3 regions of the Rhizobium sp. HT1-10 genome follow, and region 3 is predicted to be linked to each of the others. Evidence: predicted binding sites of a transcription regulator. Region 3 holds the regulator's gene; each other region holds the start of a gene.
What was found. Region 3 encodes PhoB, which activates phosphate uptake and scavenging genes when phosphate is short. Its sites were predicted from a motif close to TGTCATNNANCTGTCAT; they were not measured.

Region 1: VH564_RS03695 (alpha-D-ribose 1-methylphosphonate 5-triphosphate diphosphatase) is a predicted target of PhoB. The motif match lies at 2,417-2,433, and genes of this name have one in related genera.
Region 2: VH564_RS16565 (YdcH family protein) is a predicted target of PhoB. The motif match lies at 1,689-1,705, and genes of this name have one in related genera.

Annotation. Positions count from the first base shown of each region.
Region 1 covers NZ_JBCEBQ010000001.1:738,085-742,823, reverse strand. The annotation lists gene purM (phosphoribosylformylglycinamidine cyclo-ligase) at 1-496, shown strand, start outside; gene purN (phosphoribosylglycinamide formyltransferase) at 493-1,182, shown strand; gene VH564_RS03695 (alpha-D-ribose 1-methylphosphonate 5-triphosphate diphosphatase) at 1,183-2,361, opposite strand; gene VH564_RS03690 (NUDIX domain-containing protein) at 2,466-3,059, opposite strand; gene VH564_RS03685 (molybdopterin-containing oxidoreductase family protein) at 3,056-4,739, opposite strand, start outside.
Region 2 covers NZ_JBCEBQ010000006.1:129,104-133,842, reverse strand. The annotation lists gene VH564_RS16575 (tetratricopeptide repeat protein) at 1-427, opposite strand, end outside; gene VH564_RS16570 (thiamine phosphate synthase) at 437-1,090, opposite strand; gene VH564_RS16565 (YdcH family protein) at 1,458-1,631, opposite strand; gene VH564_RS16560 (YdcH family protein) at 1,864-2,067, shown strand; gene purE (5-(carboxyamino)imidazole ribonucleotide mutase) at 2,082-2,576, shown strand; gene VH564_RS16550 (5-(carboxyamino)imidazole ribonucleotide synthase) at 2,573-3,628, shown strand; gene ykgO (type B 50S ribosomal protein L36) at 3,799-3,924, shown strand; gene VH564_RS16540 (hypothetical protein) at 4,049-4,654, shown strand; gene VH564_RS16535 (alpha/beta fold hydrolase) at 4,738-4,739, shown strand, end outside.
Region 3 covers NZ_JBCEBQ010000001.1:37,374-42,112, reverse strand. The annotation lists gene VH564_RS00195 (aspartate aminotransferase family protein) at 1-946, opposite strand, end outside; gene VH564_RS00190 (GcrA family cell cycle regulator) at 1,382-1,909, shown strand; gene phoB (phosphate regulon transcriptional regulator PhoB) at 2,104-2,787, opposite strand; gene phoU (phosphate signaling complex protein PhoU) at 2,820-3,533, opposite strand; gene phoR (phosphate regulon sensor histidine kinase PhoR) at 3,737-4,739, opposite strand, start outside.

The DNA of each region.
Region 1 (4,739 bases), 700 kb from region 3:
TTCGAACGGCTTTTCGCTGGTGCGCAAGATCGTCACCCTCTCGGGCCTCGCCTGGGATGCGCCCGCACCCTTCGCCGAGGGCAAGACGCTTGGCGAGGCCCTGCTGACGCCCACCCGCATCTATGTCAAGCCGCTGCTGAAGGCGATCCGCGAGACCAAGGCGCTGAAGGCGCTCGCCCATATCACCGGCGGCGGCTTTCCCGAGAACATTCCGCGCGTGCTGCCCAAGCACCTGGCAGCCGAGATCGACCTTTCCGCCGTCAAGGTTCCGCCAGTCTTCTCCTGGCTCGCCAGGACGGGCGGAGTCGCGGCTCATGAAATGCTGCGGACCTTCAACTGCGGGGTCGGCATGATCGTGGTTGTCGCCAGCGAAAATGTCGATGCCGTCACCAAGTCGCTCGAGGCCGAAGGCGAAGCCGTCATCGTTCTCGGCCGGATGATCGGTCGCGCCGAAGGGGCTGCCGGCACCGTCTATCAGGGAACCCTTGCCCTATGAGCGATACGCGCAAGCGCGCCGTCATCTTCATCTCCGGCACCGGCTCCAACATGATGTCGCTGATCAAGGCGGCACAGGCGCCCGATTATCCGGCCGAGATCGTCGGTGTCATCTCCGATAGGGCCGAGGCCGGCGGTCTTGCCAAGGCGACGGCGGAGGGCATACCGGCGATTGCCATTCCGCGCGGCGATTTCAAAAGCAAGGAAGCCCACGAGGCTGCGATCCTTGCCGAGCTCGACAAGCTGCAGCCCGACATCCTCTGTCTTGCAGGCTATATGCGGCTGCTCACCGGCGCGTTCATCAAACGCTACCAGGGGCGGATCATCAACATCCATCCATCCCTGCTGCCGCTGTTTCCGGGTCTTCACACGCACCAGCGGGCGCTCGACGCCGGCATGAAGATCGTCGGCTGCACCGTGCACTTCGTGACCGAGGGCATGGATGAGGGGCCGGTCATCGGCCAGGGCTCCGTGGCCGTCCTGGTCGACGACACGGCCGAGACCTTGGCGAAGCGGGTGCTGACGGTCGAGCACCAGCTCTATCCGCTGGCGCTCAAGCTGATTTCAGAAGGCAAGGTGCGGATGGAAAAGGGCGTCACGGTCACGACCCCGGAAGCTGGCGGCACGTTGATCCCACCAGCCCTGAAGAAGCTGATCGCGCTGCTGGTCGATCCCGACAAGGTCTGATCAGGCGACCAGCGCCGGATGCAGACGATGCGGATGCAGCGTGCCGTCGCTGTAGACGACGCGGCCGCCGCGAAAAGTAGTCCGCACGCGCGGCACGGCGCCGGGCTCGACTGCAATCAGGTCGGCTTTCTGGCCGATCGCGATTTCGCCCCTGTCCATCAGTCCCGCCGCCCTTGCCGGATTGCGGCTGGCCATGGCAACCGCCGCCGCCAGGTTTCCATCGATGGCCGCAGCGATCTTGAAGGTCGCCGAGAGGAAGGCGGCCGGATGGTAATCGGCGGCGATAATGTTCAACAGCCCGGCGCCGGCGGCATCGAGAGCGCTGAGATTGCCGATCATCGACAGGCCGCGCAGCGCGTTCGGGGCGCCCATCAGCGTCCACAGGCCAAGCCGGCAAGCTTCGCGGGCCGCTTCGATGGTCACGGGGAATTCGCTGATGGTGACTCCAAATCCGTGCATCTCGACCACCTTCTCCACGCTGTCGTCGTCATGGGAGGCGAGCGACAGCCGGTGCTTCAGCGAAAGATCGGTGATTTCGCGCAGCCGCGCCTCGACCTCCGGATTGCTCCGCAGCGCAATGCGCCTGGCGACGACCTCCTCGGCGGCGGCGATCGAGATGCCGCGCTGCGCGGCCATCCGCCCCGTGTAGCCTTCGATATCGTGATACTGGCCCTGGCCGGGCGTATGGTCTGTCAGCGACACCATGTCGATGAGGTCGTCGGCGATGAGTTTTTGCAGGACGGCCGAGGCGGCAAGATTCGTGATCTCGTAGCGGGCGTGGACGCGGTGGTCGACCAGCAGGCCATCCTTCAGGCGGTGGATGCTCTCGATGATGGCGCGGGTGTTTTCCAGCGAGCGGATGTGGCCGTAGACACTCTCGGTAGCAAACGACAGCGCGGCATAGGCCGTGGTGATGCCGGATGCGGCGAGCTTCTTGTCGAGCTCGTGGATGCCGAAATCGATCGGCATCATCGCATTCGGCCGTGGTGCGATCTCGCGCTCGATCATGTCGCCATGCAAATCGACGAAACCGGGCATCAGCAGCCGGCCGCCGCCCTCGAAGGTCGCATCGGTCACCGGCTCGGCCCTGATCTCGGCGATAACGCCGTCCTCGATCCTGACGGCACCGGCCTCGATAACCTCATCAACAAGGACAAGCTTGAAATTGCTGAGCCACATGAGAGAATCTCCTTGGATACGACGGCTATCGACCGGCTGGCCTTAGTGTGGGTCGATGACCGTTTCATGAAGCCTCGGTCGCTAGACAGGAAATCTTACGCGGCTCAGGCGAGGCTGCCACTGTTCAATGCTGCCCATTGCAGCAGCATGATAGACTTGCCATCGATGATGACGCCGGCGGCGATCATATCCAGCGCCTCCGACAGCGGCACCTCCATGACCTCGATGTCTTCATGCTCCTCGGCAAGGCCCCCACCAGCGGAGACGCGATCCCCGCTGTCGACGGCGGCGGCGAAGAAATGGACGACCTCGCTGACAGCACCGGGCGCCATGTAGGCTTTGAACAGGAACCTGACATCACGGATACGATAGCCGGTTTCCTCCATGGCCTCGCGGCGGATGGCTGCTTCCGGCTCGTCGCCATCCAGCAGGCCGGCTGGCGTCTCTATCATCCAGCCCGGATCGCCATTCAGATGGGCGGCAAGGCGGAACTGGCGGACCAGGACCACCGTCTCTCGCTTGACATCGTAGAGCAGGATGGTTGCCGCCGGCGTGCGGTGATAGATCTCGCGCTTAAGGCGGTGGGTCTGGCCGTCGGAGGCGGTATAGTCGATGTCGTAGCTGCTGAGCTCGGTCCAGCCTTTCGACAGCGTCGTCTTGCCGACGATCTCGACCCCGGCCTTTTCAAATTTCGTCATTGGGCATCCCTGCGTAACCAGACCTTGTTGTCGTGGACCGCCGCCCCGCCATAGGGCGCGACCGGATCGGCGCCCGTCAGCACATTAATCCCCTCGCCATCGACATGCGCACTGTTCGGCCAAAGGCCCTCGGCAATCAGAACGCCGGGCTTGACCTCCGTGGTAATGCGCGCATGCAGGCGAATGTCGCCGCGACCATTGCCGATCCGCACGAGATCACCAGCAACGATTCCATGCGCTGCGGCATCAGTGGGATTGATCATCACCTCCGGGCGCCCTTCCTTTTGGCGGGAGGTCTTGGTCTCGGCGAAGCTGGAGTTGAGAAAATTGCGCGCCGGCGAGGTTGCCAGGCGGAAGGGATGTTCCGCATCAGCGGTTTCGATGACGTCGACCTGGTCGGGGAAGACGGGCAGCTCGGCATGCGGACCGAGCAGACCGACCGACTTCGGCGGGCGGTTCGGTGCCGGCTGATTGCTCCAGTCAGGGCGGAAGCGGAATTTTCCGTCCGGATGGGCAAAGCCATCGATGAAATGCGCCTTGTCGAAATCCGGCTGGCGGTCGAACCATTTGTGCTCGAGGAAATAGTCGTAGTCCGGCAGGTGGCTGGCGGCGAGAATGCGGTCGACCATCTCGCGGGCGGTGAAGCCGAAGCCCGGCCGGTCGGCGACGCCGAGGCGCTTGGCGAGTTCCTCAATGACGAAGAGGTTCGTGCGCACCGTTTCCGGCGGCTCGACCAGTTTCGGGCCGAGCAGGATATGGTTCTGGCCGCCGGCGCGATAGATGTCGTCATGCTCGACGAACATCGTCGCCGGCAGCACGATGTCGGCCATGGCGGCGGTGTCGGTCATGAACTGCTCGTGCACGGCGACGAAGAGGTCGTCGCGGGCAAAGCCGCGCTTCACCAGCCGCTGTTCCGGCGCGATGTTGACCGGATTGGTGTTCTGGATCAGCATCGCCGTGACCGGGCCGCGGTGGCGCAGGGCGTCGGCATCGCCGGTCAGCGCCCGGCCGATCTGCGACTGGTCGATCATCCTGACGTCGTCATCCTTCATCGAACGGCCGGTCAGTTCGGCGCTGTTCATCTGGAAGATAGCGCTGTTGGAATGGAAGGCGCCGCCGCCCTCATATTGCCAGGAGCCGAGAACGGTGGCGATGGAGGCTGCCGCATGCATGGCGATTGCGCCATTGCGCTGGCGGGTGAAGCCGTAGCCGAGGCGGAAATAGCTCTTTTTCGTCTGGCCGACGAGCGCGCCGAAGGCCTCGATCTCCTCGACCGAAAGGCCGGTGATATCTGCGGCCCAGGCCGGCGTGCGGGTCTGCAGATGGGCTTCTAAGCCGGCGGGATCGTCGGCGTATCGGGCCATATAGGCACGGTCGGCATAGCCGTCGCGGAAGGCGATGTGCATGACGGCGCAGGCGAGCGCCGCGTCGGTGCCCGGTTTGACGATGAGCGCGAGGTCCGCCTGCTTCATCGTCGGATTGTCGTAGATGTCGATGACGACGATCTTGGCGCCGCGCTCCTTGCGCGACTTGATGGCGTGGGTCATCACGTTGACCTGGGTGACGACCGCATTGGTGCCCCAGATCACAACGCAATCGGTGCGCCCCATCTCGTGCGGATCGGGGCCGCGCAACACGCCGGTCGCCATGGTGAAGCCGGTCCAGGCCGGATTGGTGCAG
Region 2 (4,739 bases), on a different contig from region 3:
ATTCGGCGATCAAGGTTTGCGCCGCCGGATCGCCAAGCTGCGCGCGCGGAAGTGCCTTCTGGAAGGCCGTCAGATAGAAGCCGCGCTGAAAGGCGCCATAGGCTTCGTCGACAACGCCGGTATAGGGCTTTTCCGCCGGCAGCGCCGGCAGGCCGACACCCATCCGATCGAGCACGCCGATGCCGCCGGAAGGTTTCGGCTCTTCGGCGTTGGGCTGCAAAGGCTTTACGGCCCCCCCCTTCTTGAAAGGCTCGGGTTTCGGCTCGTTCGATGGCTCGATATGATCGGTGCGAAAGCTGCCGACATTGGGAGAGTTGGCAACACCGTCAGCCGCGCTCTGCGCGCTCGCCGACAAGGGAAGCGCGGCAAATCCGGTGAGGAAAGCCATGAACAGCATGGACGGATGATAGCGGGGCGAAAGCGACATGGATTGCTATCAATCTTCAAACCGTGGCGCTTTTTCGTCCAGCAGAGCATTCACGGCGGAAACTACCGAGGATACAGCGGCCGGGTCGGCAAAGACGGCCGATCTCAGCGCCACGAATTCGACGCCGGAAAGCGCCACGTCGAGCGCCGAGTTCGGGTCGGTCCCACCCATGACGATGCAGGGGATCTCGATCATCGATGCCCACCACTCGCCGAGATCGACATTCTTCGGATGCGCCTCGGGCTTGAAATCTCCGTCGAGCTTGCCGAAGAAGACGTAGTCTGGTCTCAACTCGCCGATTTCGAGAGCCGTGTGGCGGTCCTTGGCGATACCGCCGCCGACCATGAAGCTCGCCGACTGCTTCTCCATCGCCTCGGTAAACTCATCGATACCGCCCGCGACATGCAGACCGTCGGCCTTGGCACGGGCCGCAACGCGGCTATCGCCGGCGATCAGCGCCGCCGCACCGGCAGCCTGCACCACCGGCACCAGCTTTTCCGCCGATTTCTGGAAGTCGAATTCGTTCATCCCATATTGCGGGATGATCACCGAGGCGACATCGCCTCCCTCAAGGGCTTTTGCGACGAGCGCGTGCTGTTCGGCAACATCGGCCATATCGGGCACGATCAGCACCAGACGGCAACGGCTTGGGGGCAAGGTCATGCAGGATTCCTATTCGGCGCATCCAACCGGAAGACAACGTCCGGCACTTCGACCTGTGAGTAAATCCGTTGGCGCCGACTGACAAGGGGAGTTCGCCGGAAAACGATAGCACCGTCAGCCGGGCTAAATAACAAAACCCAGCCGAAGCAGGCTGGGTTTCGAAAACGACCGACTGGAACGATTGGTCAAAACAAAAGCGACCTGCCGCTTAGAACCGAATGTCGGCGCCAACTCCCACTCCTCACGAACGAAGTCGGCGCGACACTATGCCAGTTCTGTGTTCGGTGCCGCATCCCGGGAGGCGCAGGCCGTCTGCCTGAAGTCCACGGAACGTTTGCGCGAAACGCGGCAACCGTGTCTTGCTAACTCAATGTACCGATGTGGCGATACGCTGGATCTGGTCTTTGATTTTCAGCTTCATTCGCTTGATGTCCGCAATTTCACGGTCATCCACGGAAGGGGAAGTCATTGCGGAGTGCAACTTCTCTTCGAGGGCGACATGCTTTTTCTGGAGCGATTCAAGATGAGCTTGAACAGTCATTTGACCTTCCTTCTGCTTGCCTTCCCCAGCCATCCATCGCTGGAGTTCTAGGCTTTAACGACAATAGTGTGACATACTAATTCATCAATGTCGAAGGCCAAAAAGTGACTTGTAAGCGGCAAATTCATGGTCAAGGATAACTTCCCGTTACCGTTATTTGGTGATAGGAGCTTGCGCAATTCACCCGTGGCATCCAAAGGATTCCGCGTGATTACGACTGGGGACGAACACCATGCCCGATCAGGACCAGGCCGATGTCAGGCTCATCGTGGCGCGACTGCGCCAGGAACATGAGGATTTCGACGCTGCCATCAACGCGATGATCGAAGTGGGATGCGATCAGCTGCGCGTGCAGCGGATGAAAAAGAAGAAGCTGGTCATCAAGGACAAGCTGACCAAGCTGGAAGACCAGATCATTCCGGATATCACAGCTTGAAGGGACGCGTTGCCATGACAGAAAGACCGCCTGTCGCCATCATCATGGGCAGTCAGTCCGACTGGGAAACCATGAAGAACGCGGCCGACACGCTGGAAGCGCTCGACATTACCTATGACGCGCGAATCATCTCCGCCCATCGCACGCCGGACCGGCTGGTGCGCTTTGCCAAGGGCGCGCGCGACGAAGGCTTCAAGATCATCATCGCCGGCGCCGGCGGCGCGGCTCACCTTCCCGGCATGGCAGCCTCGATGACCTCGCTGCCGGTCTTCGGCGTGCCCGTGCAGTCGAAGGCGATGTCCGGCCAGGACAGTCTTCTGTCGATCGTCCAGATGCCTGCCGGCATTCCGGTCGGCACCCTCGCCATCGGTCGCGCCGGCGCCGTCAATGCGGCTCTGCTGGCAGCCGCCGTGCTTGCCCTCAGCGACGACGATATCGCCGACCGACTGGAAGAATGGCGGGCGGCCCAGAGCGCTGCCGTGGCTGAATACCCGATGGATGACCTATGACGGCAAGAACGATCGGCATCATCGGCGGCGGCCAGCTCGGCCGCATGCTCGCCATGGCCGCAGCACGGCTGAACTTCCAGACCATCATCCTTGAGCCGCAGGCCGATTGCCCGGCGGCACAGGTGGCGAACCGCCAGATCATTGCTGCCTATGACGACCCGGCAGCACTGGCGGAGCTGGCCTCCGCCTGCGATGTCGTGACCTACGAATTCGAAAACGTCCCCGTGTCTGCCGCCGAACTGCTGGCGCGCAGCGTCGCCGTCTACCCGCCGCCGAAAGCGCTCGAGATGGCGCAGGACCGGCTGACGGAAAAGCAGTTCCTCAACGAATGCGGCGTCCCGACGGCGCGCTTCCATGCCGTCGACAGCCAGGCGGACCTCGACGCGGGCATTGCCGATTTCGGCGGCCAGGGCGTGCTGAAGACGCGCCGGCTCGGCTATGACGGCAAGGGACAGCGCGTCTACCGCTCGCTCGCAGACAGCACGGAGGGTGGTTATGCCGCACTGGGCAACGTCCCCCTGATTCTCGAGAGCTTCGTGCCCTTCGAGCGCGAAATCTCGATCATCGCTGCCCGCAATCCGGAAGGATCGATCAGGAGCTACGACCCGGCTGAGAACGTCCATCGCGCCGGCATCCTGCACACTTCCACCCTGCCCGCCAACCTGTGGCCAGACACGGCGGCGGCGGCGGCCTCGGCAGCGGAAACCATCCTCACCGCACTCGACTACGTCGGCGTCATCGGCATCGAGTTCTTCGTGCTGCCGGACGGTGGCCTGATCGCCAACGAAATGGCGCCGCGCGTGCACAATTCCGGCCACTGGACGGAGGCGGCCTGCGTCATCTCGCAGTTCGAGCAACATATCCGCGCCGTTGCCGGACTGCCGCTCGGCAATCCCGCCCGCCACGCAGCGTGCGTCATGCAGAACCTGATCGGCGACGACATTCACTCGGTGCCGGACTGGCTGGCCCGCGACAACACCCTTGTTCATCTCTACGGTAAGACAGAAGCCCGGCCCGGTCGCAAGATGGGTCATGTCACGACCCTTCTTTAGTCCGGGAGGGGCCGATTGCGACGGGAAAAACCCCGGATAGTCGGTTGACACGGCCGAAGCGACACGGTATTTGCTCCCCACCCTAAAAGAGCGCGCCACGAGCGCGCTTTTGATTGTTAAAAGATACGGGCGAATGTGACATTCCCCCTAAAACCTCGCGGATCGAAAAAATGAAGATCAAGAATTCGCTCAAGTCGCTCAAGGCTCGTCACCGCGACAACCGTCTCGTCCGTCGCAAGGGCCGCGTCTACATCATCAACAAGCTGAACCCACGCTTCAAGGCTCGTCAGGGCTGATTGACGCGATGCGGTTTGCTTGCCCATTGCGCTGCGGATCTCGCGCGCATGGGACAAAGACCGGATTTCGGTCGGCATGACGCGCAAGCAAATTCGTTTTGATATCCGGCGCTGGCGGGCTACTATGCCCGCCATGCTCGTTTTTGCCTTGCGCCTTTTTATTCCGCTGATGCTCGCAATTGTCGCGCCACAAGTGGCTGCGGCCGAAGACACACGGATTGTCGAGCAGCAGGACCCGGCAGCGTCCCCGGAAAAGCGCCTCGACGCGCTGTTCACCGCGCTCCGCCGCCAGCACGATCCCGACCAGGCCGCCTCCATCGCCAATCAGATTAAGATCGAATGGTCGCAATCCGGCAGCGCGACGGTCGATCTCTTGATGCAATGGGCCGGCAAGGCCATCGCCGAGAAGCGCAACGCCGCGGCATTCGATTTTCTCGATCAGGTCATCGCCCTGCAGCCGCGCTATGTCGACGGCTGGAATCAGCGCGCGACGCTGAACTACGCGCTCGGCGACTACAACAAATCCATGGCCGATATCGAACAGGTGCTGCGCATAGAACCCCGCCATTTCGGGGCGCTTGCCGGCATGGCCGCGATCTTCAGCGAAAACGGCAAGGACCAGCAGGCGCTGGAAATCTGGCAGCGATTCCTCGCCATCTACCCCGCCAGCCGCGCCGCCCAGCAGCAGGTCGATCAACTGACCGAGAAACTGGCCGGCACGCGGACGTGACAGGCAACCGATTTGCTCCCCGGAACGTATGAAGGCAATAAGCCCGGCGATCCGACGTCGGGCATCCCACGGGTCGCCTGTCGAT
Region 3 (4,739 bases):
TGAGCGATGCCAGGCCCTGGCGGAAGACCAGGGAGACATCGTTGACATGCTGCAGGAAGCCCTCAGCCAGGATCACGTCCAGCACCGCGCCACCGACGGCCATGGCCAGCGGATTGCCGCCATAGGTCGAGCCATGGGTGCCGGCCTTCATGCCGGAAGCGGCTTCTGCGGTTGCAAGGCAGGCGCCGAGCGGAAAACCGCCGCCGATGCCCTTGGCGACGGCCATGATATCAGGCGTGATGCCCGACCATTCATGCGAAAAGAACTTGCCGGAGCGGCCGACGCCCGACTGCACCTCGTCGAGGATCAGCAGCAGCCCGTGCTCGTCGCAGAGTTCGCGGAGGGCCACCATGAATTCCTTGGCGACCGGGCGGACACCGCCCTCGCCCTGCACCGGTTCGATCAGGATGCCTGCCGTGGCCTCGATAATGGCAGCCTTGACCGCTTCGAGATCGCCGAACGGCACCTGGTCGAAGCCGGGGGCCTTCGGGCCGAAGCCCTCGAGATATTTTTCCTGGCCGCCGGCAGCGATGGTCGCCAGGGTCCGGCCGTGGAAGGCACCCTCGAAGGTGATGATGTGGAATTTTTCCGGATGGCCCTTGGAAAACTGGTAGCGGCGGGCCGTCTTGATGGCGCATTCTAGCGCTTCCGCACCGGAGTTGGTGAAGAACACCTTGTCGGCGAAGGTCGCGTCGGTCAGCCGCTTGGCAAGCATTTCCTGGCCGGGAACCTCATAGAGGTTCGACAGATGCCAGACCTTGTCGGCCTGCGCCTTCAGCGCACCCACCAGATGCGGATGGCCATGGCCGAGCGAGGAAACGGCAACGCCAGCCCCGAAATCGAGATATCGTTCGCCGGTTTCCGTGATCAGCCATACGCCCTCGCCTCGCTCGAACCTGAGGGGTGCGCGCATGTAGGTGTCATAGAGTGGCGCGGCTTCAGCCATGGCGCTATTCCTTCGATCGATCAGGACGTGACGGCTGCAGTTCCGCAAAGCCGCCGTCGGCAATGAAAAATGCCGCCTTGCGGCGGCCGGGGCACTATTGTCGTTTCGCAGAACGATGTCAACAAACGGGGGATTGGTCAACGAATAGTTGATTTTAGCCTTGCGGAAAATGGCGTTTCATGTGGTCTTCGAGACTGTAATAAAGCTATTGCAGAAATATCACACTAGGCAGCAAGTTGGGGAAAACCCGGAAATCGATTCCCCGCGATTCCTGCGACTCTTGTCACGGAGTCAGCCTCACACTAGGTTAAATCTTGATTACTAGACTGCAATGCGGCGGACCTAGTCACCACAATTTAAAAGCGTTTTGTGCCTCGATTGAATGCGAGGCAATGGCGAAGGATTCCGCCATTGGGAACGCAGTCGGAGACAAGCATGAATTGGACAGACGAGCGCGTCGAAAGGCTCACGAAACTTTGGGCCGAGGGTTTGAGCGCCAGCCAGATCGCCGCGCAGCTGGGCGGCGTCAGCCGTAACGCCGTCATCGGCAAGGTTCATCGTCTTTGCCTGCCAGGGCGCGCGAAAGCCGGCGGCACGTCTTCGACGGCACGCTCGACAAAGCGGAATGTCGCACCCGCCCGTCCGACCACTTTCGGCACCCGCCCTGCCGCCCCGCGCACGACCGTTCGTGCCGAAGGCGCTACGATGGTCAAGGAAGACGCCGAGCTCGACGCAACGGCCCCCGTGCAGTTTCGCCCAACCTCGAACGCCGTCGTCCCGGTCGCTCGCCGCCTCGGCCTCACCGATCTGACGGAGCGCACCTGCAAGTGGCCTGTCGGCGACCCGCTGAAGGACGATTTCCATTTTTGCGGCCATGAATCGCCTGACCAGTCGCCATACTGCACCTATCACCAGAAAATGGCCTATCAGCCGGTCCACGAGCGCCGTCGCGCTGCCCGCTAGGCAAAGGCCGTCAGGAATAACGAAAACGGGCCGCGAGGCCCGTTTTGCGTTTGGGACGGAGCGAGTTCGAGCCTTGGGGCCATCGCCGCAGGGAAGCCGCCTCGCGCAGGACCTGAACGCCTGGACAAACGCGGAGAACCCATAAAAAAACGGGCCAAGCGGCCCGTTTCCAATTGTTGATGGCTGGTAGTGCGTCAGACTTCCATCGAATAGCCGGCACCGCGCACGGTGCGGATGACGTCCTGCATGTTGGAGAAATTCAATGCCTTGCGCAGGCGCCCGACATGGACGTCGACAGTCCGCTCGTCGACATAAATGTCATGGCCCCAGACGCCATCGAGCAACTGCGAGCGAGAAAATACGCGGCTAGGCGAGGTCATCAGGAACTCCAGCAGGCGGAATTCCGTTGGCCCAAGCCGGACTTCGCGGCTCTTGCGGTGAACGCGGTGGGTTTCGCGATCAAGCTCGATGTCGCCGCAGCGAAGAACGCTCGACAGGACTTCCGGACGCGCGCGGCGCAGCATGGCGCGCACGCGTGCCATCAGTTCAGGCGTCGAGAACGGCTTGACCACATAATCGTCCGCACCGGTGGAAAGGCCTCGAACGCGCTCGCTCTCTTCGCCCCGCGCCGTCAGCATGATGATCGGCAGACGCTCAGTCTCCGGCTTCATCCGGAGCCGGCGGCAAAGCTCTATGCCGGAAACGCCTGGCAGCATCCAGTCGAGGATGAGGAGGTCAGGGATGCGCTCCTGCAAGCGCATCTCGGCTTCATCGCCCCTCAGGATCGTGTCGACCTCGAAGCCTTCAGCCTCGAGATTATAACGCAGCAAGACGCTGAGCGCTTCTTCGTCTTCAACGACGGCAACTCTCGGAACCATGGGGCCCGCTCTCCTTCAACAGCCTTTTGGGCTTATTCCGTCATCGCGCCGACGGTATTGGCAGTGTCGTCCTTCGGGCGGTCGCCCTCGGGCAGTGCGCCGGTCGCCATGTAGAAGATGGTTTCCGCAATGTTGGTCGCGTGGTCGCCGATGCGTTCGATGTTCTTGGCGCAGAACAGCAGATGCGTGCAGGTGGTGATGTTGCGCGGATCTTCCATCATGTAGGTGAGCATCTCGCGGAACAGCGAGGTGTACATCGCGTCGATTTCCTCGTCGCGCTCGCGGATGGAGACGGCCTTGTCGGGCGAACGGGTGGTGTAGACGTCGAGGACTTCCTTGAGCTGGACCAATGCCAGTTCGGAGAGATGCTCGATGCCGCGGCCCAGGCTGCGCGGTACGCCGGTGCCCTGCACGGCCAAGACGCGCTTGGCTGTGTTCTTGCCAAGATCGCCGACGCGCTCCAGATCGGCTGCGATACGGATCGAGCCCATGATTTCGCGGAGGTCGGCGGCCATCGGCTGGCGACGGGCAATGGTCAGGATCGCCTTGTCGCCGACTTCGCGCTCGGCGTGATCGAGAATCGTGTCGTCGGAGATGACCTTCTGGGCCAGACCGACGTCGCCATTGACCAACGCCCGAACGGATTCGCCAACCATCTGTTCTGCCAGACCGCCCATTTCGGAGATGCGGCGCGTCAGGAACTTAAGATCTTCGTCATAAGCTGAATGAATATGTGTCGAAGCCATGTTTCTATCCTCAAATTGAAGGGCGTCAAGGGAAGCTGGTCTGCTCGTCGCGGCGACGACATCGCAATTCGCCTATTCGAGGCCTTCTTTGTTATCGGGCTAATCCACGCCCTTTTATGTCAGGGCAATGAAACAATTATGACAGGCTAAATCACTGATTTACAAGGTGATCCAATAACTAAACTTTTACTCGTCCGGCACCGTCAGAAGCGGACTGTGAAATCGGTGCCGCGACCCACTTCCGATTTCACGATCAGGCGGGCCCGATGGCGCGTAAGGATGTGCTTGACGATTGCCAAGCCCAGACCTGTACCCTTTTTCGAGCGGCTGTTTTCGACGCTGACGCGATAGAAGCGCTCCGTCAAGCGTGGCACGTGCTCCGCCGGGATACCGCCACCCCGATCAGACACGGTAACCTCGATCGGCTCTCCGGGTGCATTGCGCAACGTCACGTCGACACGCTTTCCTTCCTGGCCGTATTTGCAGGCATTCTCGATGAGATTCTCGAACACCTGCACCAGTTCGTCGCGGTCGCCGGTGACCTCCGCCTTGCCTGATGGCATGTGGAGATTGATGGCGACGTCGAGATCCATGGCGAGCGGCAACAGCGCATCCCGGACATGTCCGAGCAGCGGCACGAGATCGACCTTCTGGTCCGGCGCCAGGTGCGATTTCAGCTCGAGGCGTGACAGCGACAGCAGGTCGTCGACCAGACGGCTCATGCGCGTTGCCTGGTCGAACATGATGGCAAGGAACCGCTCCTGGGCCTTCGGATCGTTGCGGGCGGGGCCCTGGATCGTCTCGATGAAGCCGCGCAGCGAGGCCAGCGGCGTGCGCAGCTCATGGCTGGCATTGGCGACGAAGTCGGAGCGCATGCGGTCGATGTGGCGAAGCTCGGAGACATCCTTGAAGCTCAGCAGAAAGAAGGAATGGCCGCCATATTCATGCGGCGGAAGATCGATCGGCTTTATGCGGACGATAAAAACGCGCTCGGACGGCAGCCGCTCGGAATGCTCTATCTGGTTCGGCACCCCGGTGGCAATCGTTTCCCGCACCATGTCGAGAATGCCCGGCGAGCGGAGCTTGGCGGAGAGATGGGCGCCGAGCGGAAAGCTGTCGAGGGCGCGCTCGGCCGCAGGGTTCTGGTAGACAACCGACGCCTCCCGGTCGAGCACCAGGACCGGCATGTCGAGGCCTGCAAGACCG